DNA from 2 places in the Enterococcus saigonensis genome. Region 2 is predicted to be linked to the other one. Evidence: riboswitches for the same ligand, from Rfam matches in the RefSeq annotation. Region 2 holds a riboswitch; the other holds the start of a gene.

Region 1 (6,897 bases), 470 kb from region 2:
GTCGACGCAAAAGGTAATATTACCGGTTTGTTCTAGCTATTGGAAGATTAGATAGGGAGTTTTTATCTCCCTATCTAAATCAGATGTGATTCAAAGTAGTTTTTTTTACCTAATTGAAAGCGCTTTAAAAATATAAAATAAGAGGTGAATAAAATGCAAAAAGACGTAGAAATCCCAGAAGTTTCGGATGTGAAAGACGTTGATTCCGCTGAACTGGCAGAAAATGAGAATGCAAAGTTTAGTTTGGGCGGAGCTACTTTATATGGTATTAATGCCGTGATTGGTTCGGGAATTTTTCTTTTGCCCCGTACAATCTACCAAGATTTAGGACCCGCTTCATTAGTCGCCATGTTACTAGATGCCGTCTTGGTTTTGATGTTGGCCGTATGCTTTGCCGAAGTTGCGGGCTATTTTAATAAAAATGGCGGTGCATTCCAGTATTCAAAAACAGCTTTTGGTGATTTTATCGGCTTTAATGTGGGTGTTCTAGGCTGGTTTGTAACCATTATCGCCTGGGCTGCGATGGCGGCTGGTTTTGCCAAGTTATTAATTCAGACTTTTCCAGCTTTAGAAGGGAAAAATACGTTAATCAGCATTTGTCTTGTCATTTTTCTATCAGTTATCAATAGCATGGGGATCAAAACCTCCAAAATTTTTACCATCGTTATTACAATTGCAAAATTAATTCCGATTATTGCGTTTACGTTGATTGCAATTTTCTTTATTAAAAGTGGGATTAATGGTGGCAATTTCACACCATTTTTGCAATTAAATCCAGATTTAACGCTATCAAAAGCGATGGCTTCCACCTCGCTTACTGTTTTTTATGCTTTTATCGGTTTTGAAGCTTTGCCAGTGGTTGCAGGTGAAATGCGAAACGCCAAAAAAAACGTACCAAAAGCCATTATTGGTTCTATCAGTATTGTTTCATTGCTTTATTTTATGATTATTGCCGGTACAATTGCGATGCTTGGAACAGGCATCTTACAAAGTAATGCACCAGTTCAAGATGCTTTTGTCAAAATGATTGGACCAGCAGGTAAATGGATTATTTCCATCGGTGCTTTAATTTCTATTGCAGGCTTAAACATGGGGGATTCCTTAATGATTCCTCGTTACGGTGCTTCTATTGCCGATGAGGGCTTGTTACCAAAAGTTATTGCTAAGAAAAATAAAAAGAATGCACCTATTATCGCCATTATTTTTTCTGGATTATTAACGATTGCCTTTTTGTTAAGCGGCTCTTTTGAGCAGTTGGCAGAATTATCTGTTGTCTTTCGTTTCTTCCAATATATTCCAACCGCATTGGCTGTTATTTGGTTACGAAAAAAAGACATGGACAATGTCCCAGCATTCAAATTACCTTTTGGTCCGGTAATACCAATAATTTCGATTATCGTTAGTATTTGGATGGTAGCCGCGGCAAATCCAATCAACTTAGTAGCCGGTGTTGTTGGCGTTGTTGTGGCGAGTATCTTATATGTCATTTTGAACAAAAATAAAATGAAACAAGCAAATTAAGTTTGTCTTGGCTTGGAAAATTCAATCAAACCAAGAGATTAAAAAGTGAGGGAAAATGATGAATACTTTAATGAAAGATCAAACACAAAATTTTGATAAATCTGCTGTAATTGTTTTGGATGGTGCAAGTTTAACATTAGAAGACGTTATCGCAGTTGCACGGCATCATGTACGCTGTGAAATTGCCGAAAGTGCCAAAGAAGCGGTGATTGAATCCCGTAAAATCGTTGACAAAATCGTTGAAGAAAGGCGTGTTGTTTACGGTGTGAATACTGGTTTTGGCTCATTGTGTAACGTCAGCATTTCAAAAGACGATACCGTGCAGTTGCAAGAAAATTTGATTCGTACCCACTCTTCTGGTTATGGCGATCCGTTTTCTGAAGACATCGTGCGGGCCATTATGTTAATTCGGGTAAACTCATTAATTAAAGGGTATTCAGGAATTCGCTTAAGTACCGTTGAAAGTTTATTAGCCATGTTAAATGCTGGGGTACACCCACATATTCCAGAAAAAGGTTCACTGGGGGCATCTGGTGACTTGGCACCATTAGCACACATGGTTTTACCGTTATTAGGACTAGGAAAAGCTTATTACAACGGTGTTTTATATTCTGGTAAAGAAGCAATGGAAAAAGCTGGACTAGAAATTATTCAACTCAGTGCTAAAGAAGGGTTGGCTTTTATTAACGGGACAACGGTTTTAAATGCTGTCGGTGCGTTAGCCACCTATGATGCGATCCAATTATTAAAACTTTCAGATATCGCCGGAGCGCTTTCTTTAGAAGTTCATGATGGCATTTCGAGTCCTTTTGAAGAAGATTTGCATACGATTCGTCCGCAAAGTGGACAATTGGCAACGGCCCGTAATATTCGCCGCTTAATTGCAGACAGCCAATATATCACACAAGCAACCCCAGACCATGTACAAGATCCGTATACCTTGCGTTGTATGCCACAAATTCATGGCGCAAGTAAAGACTCGATTGCATATGTGAAAGAAAAAGTAGAAATTGAAATTAATTCCGTGACAGACAATCCGATTATTACTAGAAACGGCGAAGTTATTTCAGGGGGGAATTTCCATGGGGAACCATTGGCCCAACCCTTTGATTTCCTAGGAATTGCCGCAGCAGAAATCGGGAACGTTTCAGAACGTCGCGTAGAGCGTCTAGTGAATCGTCAGTTAAGCAAACTGCCATCTTTCTTAGTGAAACACCCGGGGCTAAATTCTGGATTTATGATTACGCAATATGCGTGTGCGTCTTTAGTTTCTGAAAATAAAATTTTGGCACATCCAGCAAGTGTGGATTCTATTCCATCTTGTGAAAATCAAGAAGACTTTGTCAGCATGGGGACAACAGCAGCTCGCACAGCTTTAGAAATTGTCAAAAATTCTCGTCGCGTCGTAGCCACAGAAATTATGGCTGCCTGTCAAGCATTGGATATTAAAGGCTATCAAAGTGGCCTTGGAAAAGGAACAAAAGCTGCCTATGATGCTTTTAGACGCGAAGTTTCCTTTATTGAACACGATAAAGATATTGAAATGTACGATGAATTGAACAAAGCAACGGCTGTTTTAGAAAATGGCGACTTCTTAAAAGAAGTCGAAAACAAAGTTGCATTGGATTTACAATTTAACTAATGTTGTCATAGGCCAGTTTGAAAGTGTTTAATCCGTTAGTAGATACTTCACTTTATAAAAAAGGAATGTTATGTAAGTCATGACACACTTCAAGAAAAGAGAAATCTGGCAAGATATGGTGACAAAATTAACGGTTATCTTAATTTATGCCTTCTTATATTCCTTGGCGCTGAATATCTTTTGGCAGCCAGGGAATATTTATGCAGGAGGACTTACTGGGATTGCCCAGATTTTGGCAACCGTCTTTGCCAAAAATCAGATTGCGTTGCCCATTTCCATTATTTATTACCTTTTAAACGTCCCGATGTTCATTTTGGCATGGTTTAAAATCAATCGCAAATTTGTGTTATATACCATTCTTTGTGTATCGGCGGCTTCTTTTGCAATACACATTGTCCCAAGCACGACGCTGACAACAGATCCTATTATTTGTGCGATATTTGGCGGGGCCATTAATGGTTTTTCATTAGGCTTAGCTTTAAAATATGGTCTTTCAACAGGTGGAATGGATGCGTTAATTATCACAATCAGACAAATGACCGGGCGCAGTATTGGCGTTATTTCCATTATTTTAAACGGCATTATTGTTTTAATTGCTGGGTATTTATTTGGCTGGCCGTATGCGTTTTATAGTGTACTGTCCATTTTCGTTAGTGGCAAAGTGACTGATTTGGTTTATGTGAAACATAAAAAAGTACAGGTAACAATCATTACGCAAAAACCAAATGAAGTAATTCCTGCTTTGCAAGAAAAACTTAGTCGTGGGATTACAATTATTCCCCATGCATTAGGTGCCTATAATCAAGAAACACAAACTATTTTGATTTTAATTATTACCACTTATGAAATGGAAATTTTAGATCAAATTATGAAAGAAGTCGATCCTAAGGCTTTTGTTAGCGTGACACAAGATATTAAAATTCTTAGTCAATTTGAGGAACTAGATATTGTTTAGCAGGAGGTGATAGCTGGTGTTTGAAAAGAAAGGAAACCAAGACTATGTTACACGTGCTTGGTCAGGTGGCCAAACTACTGAAATTTTAATCGCGCCAGAGGATAGTTGTTTGACAAAGCGAAACTTTGATTTTCGACTTTCAACCGCAACGGTCGCCAGTAAAACCACTGAATTCTCCGATTTTACCGGCTATGAACGTTTTATTATGTCTTTGGATGCACCAATTACGTTGCAACACCAAAATATCATGATCCCGCTTCAGCCTTTTGAAATCTATCGGTTTGACGGTGGTACTACGATGCAAAGTCACGGCAAATGCCAAGACTTCAATGTGATTTTTAAAAAGAAGTATCAGGTTAGTGTAACGGTACTACAAAATAATGAAACAGTTGTACTTTTTACCAAAGGACAGAGTATTTTATATGCTTTACAGACTATTAAAGTAGAGGTATCTGCTTTAGAAACAGTGGCTGAAGTTTTACTCCAAAAAGGAGAGTCACTAGTTTTAAAAGGACAAAAACAGCTACACGTAATAAGTCAAAAAACGTCTTTTTCTCGCAACAAAGTCGCAGTCTTGACACAAATAAAAGAATAGAAAAAAACAGAGTAGAAGATAGAGCGTTAAGTGTCAAAAGGATGGGATGTTGCCTTTTGGACGAAGAAGTGAACTTCACGATTTTATCTTTGCATTCGCTGCATAAATATATTGTGTGGCAGCTCTATTTAAGGAGATGCACGAAAAATGTTAAAGAAAAAAATAGATGCACATTTTATTGCAACAATGGGATTATTAATTGGTTTAATGGTCGTTTTGTCCCAAGTTTTAGGTTTTGAAACGCAATTATTAAAAATTACGTTTGATTTTATACCAGAAGTTGTGATGGCAAGTTTGTTTGGGCCTTTTTGGACGGCAGTAGGTGCCGCTGTTGCTGATATTATTGGCAACACATTATTAGGCAAGGCTCCGTTTTTTATTGGCTTTACCTTAAATTCGTTTATTGCAGGGGGGATTTATGGCTATTTCTTTTATAAAAAGCCCATTACTATTAAAAATGCTTTCTTGTGTGTCTTGTGTAATACCTTACTTATCAGCTTATGTTTAACCCCGATTTGGTTATCTATGATGTATAAAATACCATTAACTGATGCTAAACTTTGGAGCATCCGATTACTAAAAGCAGTTATTATGCTTCCTGTGCAAACGGGACTAATCGTATTTTTTGGCAATGCCTTACCGTTTAAACGCTTAGCGAAGAATCTAGTTTAAAAAGTTTAAGAAGATTCTATTTCAGATGGAGATGATTTAAGATGTTTGCAACAGGAGATGAAGCAGTGGCATGGATTCATTCTCGTAAAAAATTTGGTTCCCGCCCAGGATTGACACGTGTCAAAGCATTACTGCGTTTATGTGGCAATCCTGAAAGAACGATTAACGGTATACACATTGCTGGAACAAATGGAAAAGGTTCAACCGTCACATATTTGCGCTGTCTTTTAGAGACGCAAGGCGTAACTGTCGGGACCTTTACATCACCTTATGTTGAAAGTTTTTACGAACGAATTTCGATTGCTGGTAAAGCAATACCAGTTAACGATTTTGTGAAACTAGCCAATAAATTTCAACCCTATGTAGCGCAGATGGATGAGCAGACTTCTTATCAAGGAATAACGGAATTTGAAATTTTAACTGCAATGGCTTTTTATTATTTCAAAAAACGCGTAGACGTTGCTATTTTTGAGGCGGGGATTGGAGGATTGCTAGATAGCACCAACGTCTTTACTCCGATGTTGACGGCTATTACAACAATTGGATTGGATCATACAGATATTTTAGGAGAAACAAAAGAAGCAATTGCCAAGCAAAAAGCAGGTATTATAAAAAATAAAGTTCCCATTGTAACAGGGAAGATTGAACCTGAAGCCTTAGAAGTAATTCGAAAAACAGCGTTAACACAAAGTGCACCTTTTTTTTCACTTAAAGAGGATTATCAGGTAATATACAGCTCACAAAATGACCAAAGAGGAGAAATTTTCACTTTCAAAAATAAAAATTATTATTTTGAAAATCTAACTGTTCCGCTTTTAGGAAAGTACCAAGTTGAAAATGCTGCTATTGCTATACAATTGTTCTTATTATACTGTCAAAAACAAAAAAAACAGGTTTCAAAAGATGCGCTAGTTTCGGGATTAAAAACAGCCTTTTGGCCTGGTCGGATGGAGCAAATTTCTACGAAGCCTAGGATTATAATAGACGGGGCACATAATCCCCATGCGATAAAAGAATTTGTAAAAACTCTCCAAACAGAATTTTCAAAGGGGACCAATTATATTTTATTTTCGGCGCTTACAACTAAAAATATCAATGAAATGCTAAATCAGATTCAGCAAATTCCTAATAGTCAACTTGCCATAACTACCTTTGAATATCCTCGGGCTTTAAAACAAGAGGATTGTGGTCAGTTTCATTTGACGTATTATCCTGACTGGCAAGATGGAATACAGGAGCTGATAGTAAAAATGCAACCAGAAGATACGCTATTTATTACGGGTTCTCTTTATTTTATCTCTCAAGTTCGAACGTCTTTTTTTAAAGATACTAAAGAGTTGATTAGCCCAAAAGTAGCTTTATTAGCGTATTGATTTTTTAGTCAGGACTAAGGATAGATTTTTCTAAGAGAGTGTATGAAAAAATTAGGATATTAAAACAAAACTAAAAAAACTCTTTTTCTTTTTTCGCGTCACTTTGGCTGGGAAAACAAGAAAAAGAGTTTTTTTTATT
Region 2 (6,897 bases):
TGCAATTTTAGAAGCTTTACGAAAAGTTGTGACACCGGTAGATACGAATGAGGAAATTCCTTTAATCAGTAGACAAAGCTTAATAGACTATGGTTTAATAGCGGGAGCTTCTGCCAAACTATTACGGGAAAAACTCGGCGATAAATTGAAAATTGGGTACACTAACAGTAAACAGTTGACCAAGAGATTAGCAATGTTTCGTATCACGCCCGAAGAATTAAAGACAGCGATGCAGGAAATCAAAAAAGAGTTGGAGGACGACCTTGAAAGACACACGTGATATTGCCACACCTTCAAAAACCAAAGAAATTTTACAAAAGCATGGGTTTACCTTTAAAAAAAGTTTAGGCCAGAATTTTTTAACAGAACCCAATGTTTTAAGAAAAATTGTTGCTACAGCTGAAATTGATGAACAGACGAATGTCATTGAAGTAGGTCCGGGAATTGGTGCCTTAACAGAACAATTAGCAAAATCTGCCAAAGAAGTTTTAGCTTTTGAAATTGATGATCGCCTAATTTCCGTCTTAGCAGATACATTGCATGACTATCAAAATGTCAAAGTGATTCATCAAGATGTTTTAAAAGCAGATTTGCTGAAATTAACGACAGAAAACTTTACTGATAATAGTCTTCCATTAAAAGTTGTGGCAAATTTACCTTATTACATTACAACGCCAATTATGATGCATTTTTTGGAAAGTGATTTACCAGTAGCTGAAATGGTTGTAATGATGCAAAAAGAGGTAGCTGATCGTATCTCGGCTGTACCAGGGACCAAAGCATATGGTTCTTTATCAATTGCTGTGCAATACTTTATGGAAGCGAAATTAGCGTTCATCGTTCCAAAAACAGTTTTTGTGCCTCAACCGAATGTTGATTCGGCTATTTTGAAATTAACTCGTCGTAATCAACCAGCTGTGAAAGTTGTAGATGAGAGAGAATTCTTTAAATTAACCAAAGCAGCTTTTCAATTACGGCGGAAAACACTTTGGAATAATTTACTTCATGCTTATGGAAAAGATGAAGAAACTAAAACTTGGCTGCTACAAAGCTTAGAACGAGCTGCCATTGACCCGAAACGACGGGGAGAGACATTATCCTTGGCTGAATTTGCTGCTTTGAGTAATGCGATGTTGACAATTAAAAAGTAGAAGATGAAAAAGCCTTTCGCTATTTGGTGCGAAAGGTTTTTTTATTCATCAATAGTTTAATGAAATATTTCAGTATTCTTTCGTGAAAGAAATCAATATGTCTTGACACATTGGCTGATTACCAATAAAATAGAAAAGAATTAAGTGTCTTGACACTTAAATTAAGATTAAACTAAACGTTGTATTTTTCAAGGAGGAAAAAATGAGAAATAATTCTGTGCGTCATCTAACTATTGCAGCACTATTAATTGGCTTGGGAATCATGATTCCGATGGTTATGCCCAAAATTGTAATTGGACCAGCATCTTTTACCTTAGCAAGTCATGTGCCATTATTTATTGCAATGTTTTTTTCGCCAGCAGTGGCTATTGCTGTTTCATTAGGGACAACTTTTGGTTTTTTAGTTTCGGGATTACCAGTTATTATTGCGTTGCGTGCGTTAACTCATGTCATTTTTGCAACAATTGGGGCACTTTATCTGCAAAAAAATCCGCAAATCGTATTACAAAATGGACAATTTACTTTAGCCAATGTTCGTTTTCAAATATACAATGTCATATTGGGGTTGATTCATGCAGCTGCAGAAGTAGTCGTTGTGCTTGCTTTTAACATGATTAATCTTGGTACACCAGGAACTTATGATGGCGGTGTCTTTTATTTCTATTTTGTCTTGTTAGGCTTTGGCGGTGTGGTGCATAGTTTAGTGGACTACAATATCGCGTATTTTGTAGCAGGAACACTAAGTAAACACTTTGATATTCCTATATTTACAAAGGCGTTGAAATTACAAAAAAGCGTTATGAGTAATGTGAAAAGTGCGCTAACAAAATAATCACTTTTTCCTGTCATAAATTTATGGCAGGATTTTTTTTCAAAAAAGCAGAAAGAAAAATTATGACATTTTAGATGGGGACTTATCTAAAAGTAATTAATGGAAATGAATAGAATTTTAACGTCAAACGTGAGAGCAATTTATTTTTGGTGTAAGCACTTAGAATCTTAACGTTCGTTACAAATTTTTAAGACCTAAAGTGTGATTAGCTTGTTGTAGCAATAGATTCGTGCTATATTTTAGGCGGGGTTTTTATAGCCTCAAATATGACAGAGTAGGAAATAAAGCGTTAAGTGTCTGAGGGATGGGATGTTGCCCTTAGGACGAAGAATTGCATGCAATTCGCGGTTTTATTTTCGCATTCGCTGCATTATTTTATGCGGCAGCTCTATTAAGGAGATGCTGAGTTATGAAAAGAAAAGTCGACGCTTACATGATTGCGGTCATGGCAATGTTGATTGCTTTGATGGTTGTTTTGTCGCAGGTTTTCGGGTTTGAAACCCAATTGCTAAAAATCACTTTTAGTTTTGTACCTGAAGTGGTGATGGCAACTTTGTTTGGTCCTTTTTGGACTGGAGTCGGTGCAGTGGTTGCAGATGTGATTGGCAATACTTTGTTAGCAAAAGCACCATTTTTTATCGGCTTTACGTTTAATGCCTTCTTAGGTGGACTAATTTATGGTTTTTTCTTTTACAAAAAAGAAATTACATGGAAAAATTCTTTCTTGTGTGTGCTAGTAAACACTGTAGTTTTTAGCTTTTGCTTAACACCACTGTGGTTATCATTAATGTATGGTATTGATTTGACCAATGCAGGTTTATGGACGACACGCTTGATTAAGGCCGCCATCATGATTCCTTTAGAAACAATGATTATTTATATAGTAGGACGCGCTTTACCGTATCGACGTCTTGCAAAAAGACTTCATTCGAATTAAACAAATACCCGTCCTTCATCCCAGGGCGAAAAAAACCGTAGGACTTGTCTTCAGACAACTCCTACGGTTTTTTTGATGGAAAACAAAAGCGGTATTTCCATGCTTTACAGTTACTCATGTTAGAATAAAGTAGAGAGTAAAAGTAATGGAATTGTTTTAAGGAGGAAAAATGAAAAATTTTTTGATTATTCTTTTGACTGCAATTATTTTAGTTTTAGGAAGCTTTTTTATTTTAAATTTATTTTTTGATTTTACGGGTAAGCAAGAAAATGAAAAAAATACAGCTTCTTCTAAAACAGTAATAAAAGAAATGCCAACTTCTAACAGTGAAGAAGTGGATCATAGTGTAAAAGAAAAGCTGAAAAATATGAGTTTAGAAGAAAAGGTCGGACAATTATTTTTTGTTCGGGTACCAGAACAAAATCAAGTACAAGATATTGAAACATACCATTTAGGTGGTTATGTGCTCTTTGGGCGTGACATGGAGAATGAAACAAAGGAGAGTTTGATTGAAAAGATAAAAAGTTACCAAGATGCTAGTGATATTCCTTTACTAATTGGCTCTGATGAAGAAGGAGGCACAGTCACACGTCTTAGTCAAAATGCCAATTTAATCACAGCCCCCTTTGCTTCCCCACAAGCATTATACGAAGCGGGCGGTTTTGCAGCGATTAAGTCCGATACTATTAGTAAAGCAAAAATTCTCCACGAATTTGGCATTAACGCAGGATTATTTCCTATCGCAGATGTTGCAACAGATCCTAATGCCTTTATTTACGATCGTACGATTGGTTTAGATGAAGAGGAAACCAGTGAATATGTCACTACAGTTGTAAAAGCATTGGCAGCAGAAAAAAGTGGCTCTACCTTAAAACATTTCCCAGGATATGGAAATAATCGGGATTCTCATGTTGAAATTGTACATGATACCCGGAGTTTGCAAGAATTACGCCAAACCGACTTTAAACCATTTAAAGCGGGAATTAAAGCAGGAGCAGACAGTATTTTAGTATCACATAATATTATTACGCACATTGATCAGACAAAACCTGCCTCTATTTCTAAACCGGTACATGATGTATTACGAAATGAATTAGGATTTAAAGGTGTGATTATGACAGATGATATGGATATGGCGGGCTTAGCTGATTTTATTTCTCAAGCAGAGGCAGGCTTAGCTGCCTTACAAGCAGGAAATGATTTGATTATGTCTTCTAGTTACCAGGTGCAAATTCCGACTATTTTAGCAGCGATAAAAGCAGGTAAATATGCGGAATCTGACTTAGATACAGCAGTTGTACGTGTTTTAACATGGAAAAAAGAGTTGGGTCTATTGAACTAAATAAAAAAATTGGCGCACATGCAGCTTTAGATTTGATTGCATGCGTGCCAACTTTTTTTATTTAGATTAAGATTGCTCGAATTGTGCTTGGTAAAGTTCAGCGTAATATCCTTTTTGGGCTAATAAACTTTCGTGGCTACCTTGTTCCACAATTTCGCCTTGATCCATGACGAGAATTTTATCAGCAGCTTGAATCGTGGCTAAGCGATGAGCGATAACAAAGCTCGTTTTTCCTTTCATCATGGCTAAAAACGCTGCCTGTATTTTTTGCTCGGTGAGAGTATCAACAGAGCTAGTAGCCTCATCTAGGATTAGTAAATGAGGTTCAGAGATCATGGTACGGGCAATTGTCAATAATTGACGTTGTCCGTCTGATATTTTGATACCACTGGCTCCAATGAAGGTATCTAATTTTTGTGGAAGACGTTGCACGTAATCATACATATAGGTTTTTTGTAAGGCTTCATAAATTACGGCGTCAGTTGCATGGGGGTTACCATAAGTAAGGTTTTCCCGCAAGCTGGCGTCAAAAAGCCAAGTATCTTGTAATACCATTCCAAAACTTTGACGTAAACTATCGCGACTGATCTGACGAATATCGTGGCCGTCTAAAGTAATCATTCCAGCATCAACTTCATAAAAACGCATCAATAAATTGACTAATGTTGATTTTCCAGCACCGGTTTTTCCTACAATCGCAATTGTCTCGCCAGGATTGGCCGTAAAATTGAAATCATGAATTAAGTGTTGGTCTGCTGTATAGCTAAAGTCAACATGGGAAAAGACAACTGCACCTTTAACTGTTGTTAAGGTGATGGCGTCTGGCGCATCAGGTGTTTCGATTTTTTGATCTAAAATTTCAAAGGTTCGAATTAAGCCGGCAATGGCTGTTTGAATTTGCGTCGTTATACCAGAAAGTTCAATAAAAGGTTTGGTAAATTGACTGGCATAAATGGTGAAACTAGAAATGATGCCAATTGTCACCAATTCACTTCCATTTAAAACTAATAGTCCGCCGACAAATCCAACGGCTAAATAGGCCAAATGATCAACAAATCGGGACATGGGATTGGTTAAAGAGGAAGAGAATTGCGCCTTTTGTCCCCGTACGTTTAATTCCTGATTGATAGTTTCAAATTTTACTTGGTTTACATCTTCTTGTTGGAAAGCTTTGACGATTTTTTGATTGCCTACCATTTCTGTGACAAAGCCAGATATTTCGCCGACAATTTCTTGTTGACGTGCAAAATTAGCTTGAGATTGTGAGGCTACTAACCAACTCACAAGAAAAATGATGGGCGTTGCCACTAAAACCACGAAAGTCAGGACAACACTTAAACGCAGCATGACTACAAATGCAATTAACACGATAGAAACACCAGAAAATACTTGGTTAAAAACAGCGGCGACAGCAATTGCAATGTTATCCATATCATTGGTAAAACGACTAACGATATTTCCATGGGGCGTTTGATCATAATAACTTAATGGTAATTTATTTAAATGTGTAAAAGCATCTTTGCGTAGTTGGCCGGCTGCAAAATAAGCAATTTTATTTGATAAGCGTTGGATGAACAACTGACTAAAAACTGTTAGTAAAACAACACTTGCAAAGAGTAACAAAATATGGTTTAAATTAGCAAAATTGACTTGTTTTTTTCCTAACATTTGATCGACTGCTTGTCCGATTTGATAGGTGATAAAAACACTTGCGCCTCCTGCGATGATGCCTAAAAAGATGGCCGCCCAAATTTCTTTTTTAAAGGATAACAAGTAAGGATTAAACCGTCTTAAAACGGACCAGTCGATTTTTTTTGACTTCATAATGAGACCTCCTCTTGTGAGTGCACAATTGCTTGATATTGGGGTGAAGTAGCAAGTAATTGTTCATGAGTTCCTAAACCAACTTGTTTTCCAGCGTCTAGCACTAAAATTTGTTGCGCTTCTTGAATGGAACGGACACGTTGCGAAATAATAATAAGCGTTCCATTTAATTCTCTTTGCAAGGCTTGGCGTAATTCTAAGTCGGTTTTGTAATCTAAGGCACTCAGAGAATCGTCCAAAATCAAAATACGAGGATTCGAAATTACCGCTCGCGCAATTGTTAGGCGTTGTTTTTGCCCACCAGAAAAGTTTTTACCCCCTTCAAAAATAGGAGTTTCCAATCCCTTAGGTAAAGCTGCGACAAAATCTTTGGCTTGGGCTAATTCAAGAGCTGCCCAACATTGTGCATCTGTCGCATCTTTTTTACCCCATTGGAGATTTTCTTTAATTGTGCCACTAAATAAGACCGCAGTTTGCGGTACCATTGCAATTTCAGCACGTAATTTTGTTAGAGGCCAATTTCTTACATCCAGATTATCTACGGACACACTGCCACAGGTAACATCATAAAAGCGTGGAATGAGTTGAGATAAAGTGGACTTACCGCTTCCAGTCGGACCAATGATACCTAGAGTACTACCAGGGGCAACAGTAAAATTAATATCTTTTAACACGAGACCAAATTGAGGAGCAAAACGAAAATCAACATTTTGAAATGCAATTGCGCCTTGGTGTTTAGCAGTTTTTATCAGACTCAATTTTTCTGTGTTTACTCTAACACGCTCAGTTGTATTTGGAATACTTGGTGTTG

What was found. A riboswitch is a leader RNA that binds a small molecule or an ion and turns the genes downstream of it on or off. The one in region 2 is predicted to bind tetrahydrofolate.
Region 1: linked by a shared signal. The riboswitch ahead of EsVE80_RS00510 (folate family ECF transporter S component) and the one ahead of EsVE80_RS02675 (folate family ECF transporter S component) in region 2 are both predicted to bind tetrahydrofolate.

Annotation. Positions count from the first base shown of each region.
Region 1 covers NZ_AP022822.1:112,382-119,278, forward strand. The annotation lists gene EsVE80_RS00485 (formate--tetrahydrofolate ligase) at 1-36, shown strand, start outside; gene EsVE80_RS00490 (APC family permease) at 154-1,521, shown strand; gene hutH (histidine ammonia-lyase) at 1,580-3,163, shown strand; gene EsVE80_RS00500 (YitT family protein) at 3,243-4,118, shown strand; gene EsVE80_RS00505 (HutD/Ves family protein) at 4,135-4,713, shown strand; THF riboswitch at 4,719-4,816, shown strand; gene EsVE80_RS00510 (folate family ECF transporter S component) at 4,861-5,385, shown strand; gene EsVE80_RS00515 (bifunctional folylpolyglutamate synthase/dihydrofolate synthase) at 5,427-6,758, shown strand.
Region 2 covers NZ_AP022822.1:582,241-589,137, forward strand. The annotation lists gene rnmV (ribonuclease M5) at 1-280, shown strand, start outside; gene rsmA (16S rRNA (adenine(1518)-N(6)/adenine(1519)-N(6))-dimethyltransferase RsmA) at 264-1,151, shown strand; gene EsVE80_RS02670 (hypothetical protein) at 1,354-1,983, shown strand; THF riboswitch at 2,252-2,353, shown strand; gene EsVE80_RS02675 (folate family ECF transporter S component) at 2,393-2,920, shown strand; gene EsVE80_RS02680 (glycoside hydrolase family 3 protein) at 3,090-4,262, shown strand; gene EsVE80_RS02685 (ABC transporter ATP-binding protein) at 4,329-6,086, opposite strand; gene EsVE80_RS02690 (ABC transporter ATP-binding protein) at 6,083-6,897, opposite strand, start outside.